DNA from 2 places in the Streptomyces sp. NRRL S-920 genome. Region 2 is predicted to be linked to the other one. Evidence: predicted binding sites of a transcription regulator. Region 2 holds the regulator's gene; the other holds the start of a gene.
The links. The regulator HrcA, encoded in region 2, represses chaperone genes, less so after heat shock. The targets are predictions, from matches to a motif close to TTNGCACTCNGNNNNNCNGAGTGCNAA.
Positions count from the first base shown of each region.

Region 1: a site for HrcA is predicted at 4,204-4,230, ahead of groES (co-chaperone GroES). Genes of this name have one in related genera too.

Region 1 is NZ_JODF01000016.1:55,527-63,341, forward strand. It holds gene IG54_RS0114050 (LysR family transcriptional regulator) at 1-830, opposite strand, end outside; gene IG54_RS0114055 (SDR family NAD(P)-dependent oxidoreductase) at 942-1,715, shown strand; gene groL (chaperonin GroEL) at 1,983-3,611, opposite strand; gene groES (co-chaperone GroES) at 3,749-4,057, opposite strand; gene IG54_RS0114070 (polysaccharide deacetylase family protein) at 4,531-5,457, opposite strand; gene IG54_RS0114075 (THUMP-like domain-containing protein) at 5,540-6,808, shown strand; gene IG54_RS0114080 (MFS transporter) at 6,870-7,815, opposite strand, start outside.
Region 2 is NZ_JODF01000018.1:122,899-130,713, forward strand. It holds gene IG54_RS0115880 (DUF3097 domain-containing protein) at 70-945, opposite strand; gene IG54_RS0115885 (MBL fold metallo-hydrolase) at 981-1,724, opposite strand; gene hrcA (heat-inducible transcriptional repressor HrcA) at 1,925-2,941, shown strand; gene dnaJ (molecular chaperone DnaJ) at 2,942-4,078, shown strand; gene IG54_RS0115900 (nitronate monooxygenase) at 4,364-5,437, shown strand; gene IG54_RS0115905 (16S rRNA (uracil(1498)-N(3))-methyltransferase) at 5,434-6,180, shown strand; gene IG54_RS0115910 (hypothetical protein) at 6,387-6,848, shown strand; gene IG54_RS0115915 (S41 family peptidase) at 6,931-7,815, shown strand, end outside.

The DNA of each region.
Region 1 (7,815 bases), on a different contig from region 2:
GCGACGATCTCCCGTCGCACCGCCGGCTCCACCGTCACCGTGCGGGCACCCCTGGGACGTACCGAATCGATGGCGAGTTCGGGCAGGACCGCGACCCCCAGGCCCGCGCCGACCAGGCCGATCACCGTCGGGTAGTCGTCGGTCGCGAAATCGATCCGGGGCGCGAAGCCGGCGGCCTCACAGACCTCGACCAGTTGCCTGCGGCAGCGCGGGCAGCCCGCGATCCACGGCTCGTCGGCGAACTCCCCGATGGTGACCGCCTCCGCCCCGGCCAGCCGGTGCTCCTCGGGTACGAGACCGACGAGCCGGTCCGCGAGCAGGGGCCGTACGACGAGGTCGTCCCACTCCTCCGCCGCGGACGCGCCCTCGGACGCGCCGTCGTAGCGAAACGCCAGCGCCACATCGCAGTCGCCCTCGCGCAGCATCTCCACCGAGCGCGGCGGCTCGGCCTCGACGAGGGAGACACGCGTGCCCGGGTGCGCCGCGCGCAGCGCCGCGAGGGCGCCGGGGACGAGCGTCGAACTGCCGCTCGGGAACGAGACGAGCCGGACCCGGCCCGCGCGCAGGCCCGCGATGGCGGCGACCTCCTCCTCCGCGGCGGTGAGCCCGGCGAGGATGCCCGTGGCATGCCTGACCAGGGCTTCCCCCGCCTGCGTCAGACGCATCTCGCGGCCGGTGCGGATCAGCAGCGGCGTGCCGGTGGAGGATTCGAGGGCCTTCATCTGCTGGCTCACCGCAGGCTGGGTGCAGCCGAGTTCACGGGCCGCGGCCGAGAAGGAGCCGGTGGTGGCCACGGCGCGCAGGACACGGAGATGACGGGCCTCGATCATGCTTCGAGCATAAGTGATGCTTGGGCCTGTCACGAAATGTCATGACGCGCCTTTGAGACAGTGGGGCGCGTGTGTCACACGCTCGTTATCGGGGCTCACTAGCCTTGGGCCATGACTACGGCTCTGATTACGGGATCCACCGCCGGCATCGGCGCCGCCTTCGCGCGACGCCTCGCCGGCGACGGCCACAACCTCGTCCTGGTGGCGCGCGACACCAAGCGGCTGCGCGAGCAGGCGACCGAACTGCACGACCGGCACGGCATCGAGGCGGAGGTCCTCACCGCGGACCTCGCCACCGACGGCGGCATCGAGTCCGTCGAGAAGCGGCTGGCGAACCGCAGGGACCCGGTCGATCTGCTGATCAACAACGCGGGGTTCGGCAACAAGGGCCGGTACCTGGAAGTCCCGATGAGCGACGAGCTGACCATGCTCAAGGTGCACTGCGAGGCGGTGCTGCGGCTGACGTCGGCGGCCGCGGGGCCGATGCGGGAGCGCGGGCGGGGCGGGGTGGTGAACGTCGCGTCGGTCGCGGCCTTCGTACCGCGCGGCACGTACGGCGCCTCGAAGGCGTGGGTCGTGCAGTTCACGCAGGGCGCGGCGAAGGACCTGGCGGGCAGCGGGGTGCGGCTGATGGCGCTGTGCCCCGGCTTCGTGCGTACGGAGTTCCACGAGCGGGCCGGGATGGGCACGTCCAACATCCCCAACTGGATGTGGCTCGACGCGGACAAGCTGGTGGCCGCTGCGCTGGCCGACTTGGCGCGGGGCCGGACCGTCTCCATCCCCGATCCGCGCTACAAGGCCCTGATGGGCCTGGTGAAGGTGACGCCGAGGTCCCTGCTGGGGGGCGTCACGTCCCGCACGGGCCGGAAGTACGGGCCTCAGTAGGTCTTATAGGCCTCGCGTCTGCCGGGTCGGTGCTCGTCGCCGACCGCGGGCCGTGGTCCGTCCTCGCGCAGTTCCCCGCGCCCCTGACGGGGCCCGGTGGTGCGCCCCTTCAGGGGCGCGGGGAACTGCGCGACCGGCCAAGAACAGACTCGCACCCGGTACGGACAGAGCAACCCGGCAGACGCGCCCCCGAAAAGGGCTGAGGCCCGGCTCCCCCCGCAAGCAAGGGAAGCCGGGCCTCAGTCACCGTTCAAGCGAGCGCAGCGGTCAGTGCGAGTGACCGTGGCCGTGGCCGTGCCCGGCCTCCGCCTCGTCCTCCGCCGGCTTCTCGACGACCAGGGTCTCGGTCGTCAGGAGCAGGGAGGCGATCGACGCGGCGTTCTCCAGCGCGGAGCGCGTGACCTTGACCGGGTCGATGACGCCGGCCTTGACCAGGTCGCCGTACTCGCCGGTCGCGGCGTTGAAGCCGAAGCCCTTGTCCAGCTCGGCGACCTTCGAGGTGATGACGTAACCCTCGAGGCCGGCGTTCTCGGCGATCCAGCGCAGCGGCTCGACGGCGGCGCGGCGGACGACCGCGACACCCGTGGCCTCGTCGCCGGTCTTGTCGAGGTTGCCCTCGAGGACCTTGACGGCGTGGACCAGGGCGGAGCCACCACCGGAGACGATGCCCTCCTCGACCGCGGCGCGGGTCGCGGAGATGGCGTCCTCCAGACGGTGCTTCTTCTCCTTCAGCTCCACCTCGGTGGCGGCGCCGACCTTGATGACGCACACGCCGCCGGCCAGCTTCGCGAGGCGCTCCTGGAGCTTCTCGCGGTCCCAGTCGGAGTCCGTGGCCTCGATCTCGGCCTTGATCTGGGCGACGCGGCCCTCGACGTCGGCCTTGTTGCCGCCGCCGTCGACGATCGTGGTGTCGTCCTTGGTGATGGTGACGCGGCGGGCGGTGCCGAGCACGTCCAGGCCGACCTGGTCGAGCTTGAGGCCGACCTCCTCGGCGATGACGGTGCCGCCCGTGAGGGTGGCCATGTCGCCGAGCATCGCCTTGCGGCGGTCGCCGAAGCCGGGGGCCTTCACCGCGACGGCGTTGAAGGTGCCGCGGATCTTGTTCACGACCAGGGTCGACAGGGCCTCGCCCTCGACGTCCTCGGCGATGATCAGGAGCGGCTTCGAGGAGTTGGCCTGGATGACCTTCTCGAGCAGCGGCAGGAGGTCCTGGATGGAGGAGATCTTGCCCTGGTGGATCAGGATGTACGGGTCGTCGAGGACGGCCTCCATACGCTCCTGGTCGGAGACCATGTACGGGGACAGGTAGCCCTTGTCGAAGGCCATGCCCTCGGTGAAGTCCAGCTCCAGGCCGAAGGTGTTGGACTCCTCGACGGTGATGACACCGTCCTTGCCGACCTTGTCCATCGCCTCGGCGATCAGCTCGCCGACCTGCGGGTCCTGGGCCGACAGACCGGCGACGGCCGCGATGTCGGCCTTGTCGTCGATCGGGCGGGCGGTGGCGAGCAGCTCCTCGGAGACGGCCGCGACGGCGGCGTCGATGCCCTTCTTCAGGGCGGCCGGGGAGGCGCCGGCCGCGACGTTGCGCAGGCCTTCCTTGACCAGGGCCTGGGCGAGCACGGTGGCGGTGGTGGTGCCGTCGCCAGCGATGTCGTTGGTCTTGGTCGCCACCTCCTTCACCAGCTGGGCGCCGAGGTTCTCGTACGGGTCCTCGACCTCGACCTCACGGGCGATGGTGACGCCGTCGTTGGTGATGGTCGGGGCGCCGAACTTCTTGTCGATGACGACGTTGCGGCCGCGGGGGCCGATCGTCACCTTGACCGTGTCGGCAAGCTTGTTGACGCCGCGCTCAAGGGCGCGACGGGCGTCCTCGTCGAACTTCAGGATCTTCGCCATGGGAGCGATTCAGCCCTCTCGAAAACTCGGGTGAACGAACCGCGCCCCTCGCCGCCCGGCAATCAGCGGGGTGACCAGGGGCGCAGCTCAAAAAGCAAATCTGCTGGTGAAGCAGGTGATGCAGGTGAAGCGGTGAATTACTTCTCGACGATCGCGAGCACGTCGCGAGCCGAGAGGACGAGGTACTCCTCGCCGCTGTACTTCACCTCGGTGCCGCCGTACTTGCTGTACAGCACGATGTCGCCGGTCTTCACGTCGAGCGGCAGACGCTCGCCGTTCTCGAAGCGGCCCGGGCCCACGGCCAGGACGACGCCCTCCTGGGGCTTCTCCTTGGCGGTGTCCGGAATGACCAGGCCGGAGGCCGTGGTCTGCTCGGCGTCGAGCGGCTGGACCACAATGCGGTCCTCGAGCGGCTTGATGGCAACCTTGGAGCTGGTGGTCGTCACGATCCGGTCTCCCCCTTCGGAGATCTCACGGGGTTAACAGTCTTAGGTGTGGCGACCAGGTGGATCCGTCGTCGCGGGTGCCGGACCTGCCCGTCGCTATTGGCACTCTCCAACGGGGAGTGCCAGAAGCGAGACTAGGACGGCGATTAGCACTCGGTCAAGCGGAGTGCCAATCGACTGCGTCCGGCTTCAGCGGATCGCGGCGCCCCGGGCGGGCGGGGCGGGCGGTGTTTTCCCTCGTTCGGGGCAACGGCTCTCGATGACTCCGGGTTCCCCGCCCGCGGCTCGCGGAGGCCTCGTTTCCCCACAGGCGGAGGCGGACGGCTCCCTGTCGGGGAGCTTCTCCGCCGCCTTTCTGCCCAGTCGCTCGATCGGGTCGACCGATTCGGCGCAGGACGTCAGCAGCGCGGGCGCGAGTACTCCGCACAGGAGGGCCCCGGTGAGGAGGCGGCGGTGGGCTCGCGCCCGCCGGGTCACAGGTAGTCCTCCAGCCTGGCCACCGCGTACCCCTTGGCCGTGACCGTCCTCATGAGCCTGCGGACCATGTCGGGCATGGTGCCCTTCCAGTCCTCGCGGCCCCTGAAGTGGGTGAGGATGATGTCGCCGGGGTGCAGGTCGCGGTCCCACTCGCGGTACTCCATGCGGTCGGCGAAGACCTCCGCGTTCCACAGCGGCACGGCCTTGATGCCGCACGACCTCGCGGCGCGCAGGGTGTTGGCGTTGTAGTTGCCGTACGGCGGGCGGAAGAGTTCGGGCCGCTTGCCGTAGCGCTTCTCGATGGTGTCCTGCATGCCGCAGATCTCGCGGCGCTGGCTCTTGTACGAGAGGCCGGGCATATAGCGGTGATTGAGGGTGTGGTTGTTCAGGGCGACCCCGTGCGACTGCATCTTCTTGAAGTACGCGTAGTCCTCCTTGACCAGGTAGTCACTGAGGAAGGCGGTGTACGGGATCCTCAGGTCGCTCATCATCCTCAGCAGCGCCGGATCCTTCTCGGCGCCGTCGTCGATGGTGAGGAAGACGACCTTCTGCTTGGTCGGGATGCTCGTGAAGACCGGCGGCAGCTTGGCGTGGCCCTTGACCTCGAAGCCCTTGCGGGTCTTGAGCCGCGGCTTCTTCCTGGGGGGCGCGGGCGCCGCCAGCGGGGTCCTTGCGAGGCGCCAGCGCTTGGCGGCCGCGACCCGGGCGGCCTGGGAGACGCCGAGCTGATGGGCGTAGGAGTCGAGGGCCCTGGCGGGCGGGGCCTTGAGCGGCTGCTGGCCGTGGGCGGGCTTCACGGCGTCCGAGCCGCCCGCGGAGGCGCAGCCCGAGGCGATCGCCGTGACGGTCAGCACCGCCACGACGGCACGCGTCTGATTCTTCCGCCGTGCGGCGGATTCTTCCTTTTGTCGTACGAGTTGCATGGCGCCGGATCCTCGCAGCTCACCGGCGTACCCCGGGGTCGACACCGCCACCGGCCGCGCACCATCCACCGACTGGCCCACAATGGGGCGGGTGAACGACCCGAACACGCCGAGCACCCCTGCCGCCGACCGCACCTCCGAAGGCGCCGAGGACGCGGGCCTCGACGATCCCCTCGCCGCCTTCGCCGCCCTGCGCACCGAAGCGGGGCGGGCCCTGCTCGACGAGGTGCGGGACGTGGAGCCCGCGCGGGAACTCGCCGCCGCCACCCGGCTGCGCCGCGAGCACCCGGCGCCGCTGGTCTCGGCCGCGCTCGCCCAGGCGCGGCTGCGCCAACGGGCCGTGGCGAAGTTCGGCGCCGAGGACGCGGCCCGGATGTTCTTCACGCCGGACGGCGTCGAGCAGTCCACCCGCGCCTCCGTCGCCACGCACCGCGCCGAGAGTTTCAAGAGGCTCGGGGTGCGTTCCCTCGCCGACCTGTGCTGCGGCATCGGCGGTGACGCGATCGCGCTGGCGCGGGCCGGGATCTCCGTGCTGGCCGTCGACCGGTCCCCGCTGACCTGCGCGGTCGCCCGTGCCAACGCCGAGGCGCTCGGGCTCGCCGACCTCATCGAGGTCCGGGAGGCCGATGTCATGGACGTGGACACATCGGCGTACGACGCGGTGTTCGTGGACCCGGCGCGGCGCTCCTCCAAGCGCGGCCGCATCTTCGACCCGGAGTCCTACTCCCCGCCGCTGTCCTGGGCGGTCCGGGCGGCCCGCAAGGCCCCGCGCGCCGCGCTGAAGATCGCCCCCGGGATCCCGCACGAGGCGATCCCCGCGGGGACCGAGGCCGAGTGGATCTCGGACGGCGGCGATGTGAAGGAGGCGGTGCTGTGGTTCGGCACGGACGCGCCAGCCTCGCACCGCGCGACGCTCCTGCCCCAGGACGTCTCCCTGTGGAGCGCCCTGGACGCGATGCTTCCCGACCCCGAGGTGCGGCCCGTGGGGCGGTACCTGTACGAGCCGGACGGCGCCGTCATCCGTGCGCATCTGGTCGCCGAGGTCGCGGCGCGGGTCGGCGGCGGGCTGATCGACGAGACCATCGCGTACGTCACGTCCGACGCGCTGCACACGACGCCCTACGCGGTGGCGTACGAGATCACCGACCGGCTCCCCTTCGGTGTGAAGAAGCTGAAGGCCCTGCTCCGGGAGCGGGAGGTCGGGATCCTGACGGTGAAGAAGCGGGGTTCGGCGGTGGAACCGGAGGAGCTGCGCCGCAAGGTGAAGCCGCAGGGGAAGAACGCGGCGACGGTGTTCCTGACGCGGGTGGCCGGGGCGCCCACGATGCTGATCGGCCACCCGGTCCCGTAACTCGGCCGCCCGGCCCCGGAAAGGAGCGCGGGGGCCGGGAGGGAGCCACGAGGGGGGAGCCTCAGGCGCGGGCGACAGGGTCCGGGGCGGTGTCCCGAGCCGGCGGCACGGGCGACGACGCTCGGCGGCCGTGCAGCACGGCTGTCCCCAGCGCGGCCGCCACCAGCAGCCCCGCGGACACCGCGAAGGCCGCCGCGTGCCCCTCGGCGAGGGCGGCCCGGCCGGTCCCCGTGCCGGTGACGTTCGCCGCGACCGTGACCAGGACCGCGAGGCCGAGCGAGCCGCCGAGCTGACGCGAGCTGTTGAGCAGCCCGGAGGCCATGCCGGCCTCCTCGGGGGCGACCCCGCTGGTCGCGGCCGTGCCCAGCGGTACGAAGCACATGCCGATGCCGACGCTCGCGACCAGCGAGGGCCCGAGGATCGAGCCGAGGAACGTGCCGCCCGCCTCGACCGTCAGCGCGAACCAGCCGAACCCGGCGGCCCCGAGCAGCCCGCCCGCCACCAGCAGCGCCCGTTCGCCGACCCGCCCGACCGTGCGGGCCGCGACCGTCGACCCGGCCACGACGCCCGCGCAGAACGGCAGGAAAGCGGCACCGGCCGCCGTCGGCCCGTACCCCATCACCTGCTGGAGGTAGAGCGAGGTGAAGTAGAAGGCGGCGAACTGCCCCGACGACATCAGCAGCGAGAAGACGTTCGCGGAGAGCACGGGCCGGTGGGCGGTGCCGAGCAGGCCGAGCCGCAGCAGCGGCTCCCGCTTGCGGGCCTCGACGGCGACGAAGGCCGCGAGCAGGACGGCCGCGACGCCGAGCGTGCCCAGCGTGGTGCCGGATCCCCAGGCGTACGTCTCCGTGCGCACGAGGCCGAGCACAAGTGCCGCCGTCCCGGCCGTGACGAGCAGGGCACCGGTGACGTCGAGTCGGGGCGCGGGCCCGGTGCGGCGGTCGACGGGCACCCCGCGGCGGGCGGCGAGGAGCGCGGCGAGCACCACGGGGACGTTGACGAGCATC
Region 2 (7,815 bases):
TTGATGCGGGGTAAACGGGCGGGTGGGAGACGTCGTGAAAGTGCCCCGAGGCCCAGGGGCCAGGTCCCGCTACGGGAGCGTGACGAAATCGATCAGTTCCTCGACGCGGCCGAGAAGCGCCGGCTCCAGGTCCTTGTAGCTGCGCACCGAGCCCAGGACCCGCTGCCACGCCGCCCCCGTGTTCGACGGCCAGCCCAGCGCCTCGCACACGCCCGTCTTCCAGTCCCGCCCCCTCGGCACCCTGGGCCACGCCTCGATGCCGACCGAGGACGGCTTCACCGCCTCCCACACGTCGATGTAGGGGTGGCCGACCACCAAGGCGTGCGCGCCGGTGACCTGGGCCGCGATGCGGGACTCCTTGGAGCCGGGGACCAGGTGGTCCACCAGGACGCCGAGGCGCGCGTCGGGGCCCGGGGAGAACTCCGCGACGATCGCGGGCAGGTCGTCGATGCCCTCCAGGTATTCGACGACCACGCCCTCGATGCGCAGGTCGTCACCCCATACTCTCTCGACCAACTCCGCGTCGTGGCGGCCCTCCACGTAGATGCGGCCGGCCCGGGCGACCCTGGCCCGCGCCCCGGGGACGGCCACCGAGCCGGACGCGGTGCGAGAAGGACGTACGGGGGAAGCCGGAGCCGTCGAGGGGCGCACGAGCGTGACCGTCCTGCCCTCCAGGAGGAAACCCCGAGGCTCCATCGGGAAGACCCGGTGCTTGCCGAAGCGGTCCTCCAGCGTCACCGTCGGGCCCTGCGCCGTCTTCTCGCAGCGGATCACCGCCCCGCAGAAACCCGTGCTCAGCTCCTCCACCACGAGGCCGGCCTCCGCCGCCACCTCCGGTACGGGCTTCGGCTTCTTCCACGGCGGCGTGAGATCAGCGGAGTACATACGGCGCTGCGGGCCCAAAGGGCCCTCGGCGGGGTGGCGGCGGGAGACGGGTGGGCGCATTCCGCCGACGATAGGAAGAAGGCGCGGACCGCCCGCTACGACACGCCGAAACGAGCCGCCAGTGTGGCGCGTTGCGCACGGACAAAAGCCGCGTCCACCACCGCGCCGTGCCCCGGCACGTACCGCGCGTCCTCCCCGCCCAGGCCGAGGAGCCGGTCCAGCGCCGCCGGCCACTGCGAGGGCACCGCGTCCGGACCGGCCTGCGGTTGACCCGACTCCTCGACCAGGTCGCCGCAGAAGACGATCTCCCGCCCGCCGTCGCCGCCGGGCACCAGGACCACCAGGTCGTGGCCCGTATGGCCGGGGCCCACGTTCGCGAGGAGGACCTGCACGCCGCCGCCGAGGTCGAGCGTCCACTCGCCGGACACCAGGTGGCGCGGGTGGATGAGGAGGTCCGCCGCCTCCGCCGCGGCCCGGGGGTCCGCGCCGTGCCGCACCGCGTCCGCCCGCAGCTCGTCGGCGCCCCTGGCGAACACCGTGTCGATGCCCACCGCGCCGTACACCTCCACCCCCGCGAAGGCCGCGGCCCCGAGGACGTGGTCGAAGTGCGGGTGCGTCAACGCGAGATGTGTCACGCGGCGGCCCCCGCCGAGGATCTCCCCGGCCCGCGTCCGCAGCGCCGCGCCCTCCGCCAGGCTCGACCCCGCCTCGATCATCAGAGCGGCGTCGTCGCCGACGACGAGCCCCGCCGTGCAGTCCCACACCGGCAGGCGGCACCGGCCCACCCGCGGCGCGAGCCGTTCCCAGCCCGCGGCTTCCCATGCCGGTTCCACATCCATACGGTGACGCTAGCCGCTGCGGTGCGCCTCGGCACGGCCGGTCGGGCGGGCCCGGACGGCTCGATGGGGTTCGGTGGCGTCCGGCCTTGCCGGGGCCGTACCCGACGGCCGTACACTGACCTTTTGACAGGCTGGCACTCACCCGCGTTGAGTGCCAGGCAGGGGACCACCGCGACGGATGACGGCTGGAGGTGTGCGCGATGCTCAGTGAACGCAGGCTCGAAGTGCTGCGCGCCATCGTCCACGACTATGTCGGGACGGAGGAGCCGGTCGGCTCCAAGGCGCTCACCGAGCGGCACAGTCTCGGCGTCTCCCCGGCCACGGTGCGCAACGACATGGCGGCGCTGGAGGAGGAGGGGTTCATCGCCCAGCCCCACACCAGCGCCGGGCGCATCCCGACGGACAAGGGCTACCGCCTCTTCGTCGACAAGCTCGCGGGCGTCAAGCCGATGACCGCGCCCGAGCGCCGCGCCATCCAGAACTTCCTCGACGGCGCCGTCGACCTCGACGACGTGGTGGGGCGCACGGTCCGGCTGCTCGCGCAGCTGACCCGGCAGGTCGCCGTCGTGCAGTACCCGTCGCTCACGCGGTCGACGGTGCGGCACGTGGAACTGCTCTCGCTCGCTCCGGCCCGGCTGATGCTCGTACTGATCACGGACACGGGCCGGGTCGAGCAGCGCATGATCGACTGTCCGGCGCCCTTCGGTGAGACGTCGCTCGCGGACCTGCGGGCGCGGCTCAACAGCAGGGTCGCGGGCCGCCGCTTCGCGGACGTGCCGCAGCTGGTGCAGGACCTGCCCGAGAGCTTCGAGACCGAGGACCGCGGTACGGTCGCGACGGTCCTCTCCACCCTCCTCGAAACACTCGTCGAGGAGACCGAGGAGCGGCTGATGATCGGCGGGACCGCCAATCTCACCCGCTTCGGACATGACTTTCCCCTCACGATCCGGCCCGTTCTCGAAGCCCTTGAGGAGCAGGTCGTGCTCCTCAAGTTGCTTGGTGAGGTGCAGGATTCGGGCATGGCCGTACGGATCGGTCATGAGAACGCCCATGAGGGCCTCAGCTCCACCTCCGTGGTCTCGGTCGGCTACGGTTCGGGGAGCGAGGCAGTCGCGAAACTAGGCGTGGTCGGACCGACCCGCATGGACTATCCGGGAACGATGGGAGCAGTACGCGCAGTGGCACGTTACGTCGGACAGATCCTGGCGGAGTCGTAAGTGGCCACGGACTACTACGCCGTACTCGGCGTGCGCCGCGACGCTTCCCAGGACGAGATCAAGAAGGCCTTCCGGAGGCTGGCGCGTGAGCTTCACCCGGATGTGAATCCGGACCCGAAGACTCAGGAGCGCTTCAAGGAGATCAACGCCGCGTACGAGGTGTTGTCGGACCCGCAGAAGAAGCAGGTCTACGACCTCGGCGGCGACCCCCTGTCCCAGGCGGGCGGCGGAGGCGCGGGCGGCTTCGGCGCCGGTGGCTTCGGCAACTTCTCCGACATCATGGACGCGTTCTTCGGGACGGCGTCGCAGCGCGGACCGCGCTCGCGCACGCGTCGCGGACAGGACGCCATGATCCGGCTGGAGATCGACCTCGACGAGGCCGCCTTCGGGACCACCAAGGACATCCAGGTCGACACCGCCGTGGTGTGTACGACCTGTAGCGGTGAGGGTGCCGCGCCGGGCACGTCCGCTCAGACGTGTGACATGTGCCGCGGCCGCGGTGAGGTGTCGCAGGTCACGCGGTCCTTCCTCGGCCAGGTCATGACCTCGCGGCCGTGCCCGCAGTGCCAGGGGTTCGGCACGGTCGTGCCGACGCCGTGCCCGGAGTGCGCCGGTGACGGCCGCGTCCGCTCGCGCCGGACGCTGACGGTGAAGATCCCCGCCGGTGTGGACAACGGCACGCGGATCCAGCTCGCGGGCGAGGGCGAGGTCGGGCCCGGTGGCGGGCCCGCCGGTGACCTCTACGTCGAGATCCACGAGCTGCCGCACGACGTCTTCCAGCGGCGCGGCGACGACCTGCACTGCACGGTCACCATCCCGATGACGGCGGCGGCGCTCGGCACGAAGGTGCCGCTGAAGACGCTCGACGGCATGGAGGAGGTCGACATCCGCCCCGGCACCCAGTCCGGGCAGTCGATCCCGCTGCACGGGCGTGGCATCACGCATCTGCGGGGCGGTGGGCGCGGTGACCTCATCGTGCACGTCGAGGTGCTCACGCCGACGAAGCTCGATCCCGAGCAGGAGCGGGTGCTGCGGGAGCTTGCGCAGCTGCGGGGCGAGGAGCGGCCTACGGGGCAGTTTCAGCCGGGGCAGCAGGGGCTTTTCTCTCGGCTGAAGGATGCGTTTAACGGGCGGTAGCGCCTTGGGCGGTGTCGCTCTGCCCCCGGTGGCGGGATTCTTCCCGTGCCGGGGGCGCTTTGTTGGCCTTCTGCGGGGGCGTTGTGGTTGCTCGCGCAGTTCCCCGCGCCCCTTACGGGGCTGCTCGCGCCCCGCGGCGGAGCCGCTTGTGTCACAGCCCCGCGCCCCTTACGGGGCCTCCCGTGCGCCCCTTGCGGGGCTTCCCCTGCGGCCCTTACGGGCTTCCCCCGTGCCCCTTGTGGGGGGTGGTTCGGTTGGGGGGTGGGGGCGTGGCACGATGCCGTTATGTCCTCCGTGTTGACCGAGCTGTGTCGCCTTCCGATCGTGCAGGCCCCCATGGCGGGCGGTGCCTCCTGTCCGCAGTTGGTCGCGGCCGTTTCCGAGGCCGGTGGGCTGGGGTTCCTCGCCGCCGGGTACAAGACCGCCGACGGGATGTACCAGGAGGTCAAGCAGGTGCGGGGCCTGACCTCGCGGCCCTTCGGCGTCAATCTCTTCATGCCGCAGCCCGAGTACGCGGACGCCGCGGCCGTCGAGGTGTACCGCAGCCAGCTCGCCGGTGAGGCCACCTGGTACGAGACGCAGCTCGGCGACCCGGACAGCGGGCGCGACGACGGGTACGACGCCAAGCTCGCGATCCTGCTCGACGACCCGGTGCCGGTCGTCTCCTTCACCTTCGGCTGCCCGACCCGCGACGTCCTCGACTCGTTCGCGCGCGTCGGCACCGTCACCGTCGTCACCGTCACCACGCCCGAGGAGGCCCAGGCCGCCCAGTGGGCCGGTGCCGACGCCGTCTGCGTGCAGGGCATAGAGGCGGGCGGGCACCAGGGCACCCACAAGGACAACCCCGAGGCCGACGGCGCCGGGATCGGGCTGCTCTCCCTCATCACGCAGGTCCGCGAGACCGCGCAGATTCCCATCGTCGCCACGGGCGGCCTGATGCGCGGCGCGCAGATCGCCGCGGTGCTCGCGGCCGGCGCGGACGCCGCTCAGCTCGGCACGGCGTTCCTGGTCACCCCGGAGTCGGGCGCCAACCACCTGCACAAGCAGGCCATGACCAATCCGATGTTCCTGCGGACCGAGCTGACCCGGGCGTTCTCCGGGCGGCCCGCGCGCGGCCTCGTCAACCGCTTCATGCGCGAGCACGGCCCGTACGCGCCCGCCGCCTACCCCCAGGTGCACCACCTCACCAGCGGCCTGCGCAAGGCCGCCGCGAAGGCCGGTGACGCGCAGGGCATGGCGCTCTGGGCCGGGCAGGGCCACCGGCTCGCCAGGGAACTGCCCGCCGGACAGCTCGTGGAGGTCCTCGCGGCCGAACTGGCCGAGGCCCAGGGCGCGTCGACGCGGGACGGTGCGGCGTGACCGCCCCCGTGTTTGTCGTCGAGCGGTTCGACGCGCATGTGCGCGGCGGCGGACGGTACGTACTCGATGGGCCCGAGGGGCGGCACGCCGTCTCCGTGAAGCGGCTGCGCGCCGGTGAGGACGTCGTCCTGACCGACGGCGCCGGACGGTGGGCGCAGTGCGTGGTCCTGGAGACGGAGGGCAAGGACCGGCTCGTGGTGACGATGGGCTCCGTGGCCGAGGAGCCCGAGGCGCAGCCGCGGATCACCGTCGTCCAGGCGCTGCCCAAGGGCGACCGCGGTGAACTCGCCGTCGAGACCATGACGGAGACCGGCGTCGACGCGGTCGTGCCGTGGACCGCGTCGCGCTGCATCACGCAGTGGAAGGGCGAGCGCGGCCTCAAGGCGCTGGCCAAGTGGCGGGCCACCGCGCGCGAGGCGGGCAAGCAGTCGCGCCGCGTGCGCTTCCCGGAGGTGGCGGACGCGGCGTCCACCAAGCAGGTCGCCGCCCTCCTCGCGGACGCCGACTTCGCGGCCGTCCTGCACGAGGAGGGCAGCGAGCCGCTGGCCACCGCGGAACTGCCGGCGAGCGGGCGGATCGTTCTCGTCGTCGGGCCCGAAGGGGGCGTCTCCCCGGACGAGTTGGCGGCCTTCGCCGAGGCGGGCGCCAAGCCGTACCGCCTCGGGCGCAGCGTGCTGCGTACGTCGACCGCAGGGACCGCGGCGACCGCGCTGCTCCTCGGACGCACCGGCCGCTGGTCCTGACACCCGCCCGGCGGGCGCGGGTCGACAGATGGCCGCAAGCGGTCTACCGCACCGGCGCACGGGGTGGCACCCTGCCGCCTATGGGGGCATTGAGGCGGTTACAGCAGCGGAACGTATGGAAACGGCGAAGGCCCATCCTGGGCGCCGTCGGGCTCGTCGGCGCCGCCGCGCTGGGGGCCGGCGCGTGTGAGCCCGTAGGCGGGGGGTTGAACACCTCCGCGGTCGCGCTCACCGTCGACGAGATGGGCACAAAGGCGCTGGAGCGACAGCGTCTCGACGTGGCGTGGCTCAGCTGCACGGCCCGCTACCAGGACCGGGTGACGCCCAAGAGCGGCGCTCCGACGCCCGAGTCCGTCGTCGAGGTGGACTGCCAGGGCGAGTCCGAGGGCGGCAAGGACATCACCATCACGGGCAAGGTGCGCGCCGTCGTCGACGGCAAGTGCGTACGCGGCAACCTCACCGCCAAGGTCGAGGGCAAGGAGTGGTTCCAGGTCGACGTCCTCGGCAACTGCGGGGCGGACGACGGCGACGGCGACGGCAAGCCCTCCCCGCCGTCCGGTTCCCCGCCGCCCTCCCACGACGAGCCGGAGCCCGGCCCCACCACCACCGTCACGGTGACCGTCACCCCGCCGCCGCCCGCGACCTGCGACTGCGCCCCGGGGAAGTGACCGGCGGGCACCGGCGGGCGGCCGGGGACGAAGTGATCCAAACCGCTGCCGGGCCGCCCGCTGCCTGCCTAGGCTGGGTGGTGTGACTCAGACTGCGTACCTCCGGTATCCGCACATCCACGGCGAGTTGACCGCCTTCACGGCTGAGGACGACGTCTGGGTCGCCCCCCTCGACGGGGGCCGCGCCTGGCGGGTGAGCGCCGACAACATGCCCGTGAACCACCCCCGCTTCTCCCCGGACGGCACGACCGTCGCCTGGACGTCCACCCGCGACGGGGCACCCGAGGTGCACATCGCGCCCGTCGACGGCGGCCCCGCCAAGAGGCTGACGTACTGGGGCACATGGAAGACGGGCGTGCGCGGCTGGACCCCGGACGGGCAGGTCCTCGCCGTCAGCGCGGCGGGCCAGGCCTCCCTGCGCCGCAGCTGGGCGCGGGCCGTGCCGCTGGACGGCGGCCCCGCGGCCACCCTGCCCTACGGCCTGGTCGGCGACGCCGCGCACGGCCCCGACGGGCAGGTCCTGCTGCTCTCCGCCCCCATGGGCCGCGAGGCCGCCTGGTGGAAGCGGTACCGCGGCGGCACCGCGGGCAAGCTGTGGATCCGCGAGGCGGCGGACGCCGAATTCGTACGCCTGCACGCGGACCTCGACGGGAACATCGAGTACCCGCTGTGGGTGGGGGACCGCATCGCCTTCCTCTCCGACCACGAAGACGTCGGCGCCCTGTACTCCTCGCTGCCCGACGGCTCCGACCTGCGCCGCCACACGCCCATCGACGATTTCTACGCCCGGCACGCCGCCACCGACGGCACCCGCGTGATCTATACGAGCGCCGGTCGGCTCTGGCTCCTCAACGACCTGTCCGGCGCCGAGCCGCGCCGCCTCGACATCCGCCTCGGCGGCCAGCGCGCCGACCTCCAGCCGCACCCCGTGTCCGCCGCCCGCTGGTTCGGGGCCGCCGCGCCCGAC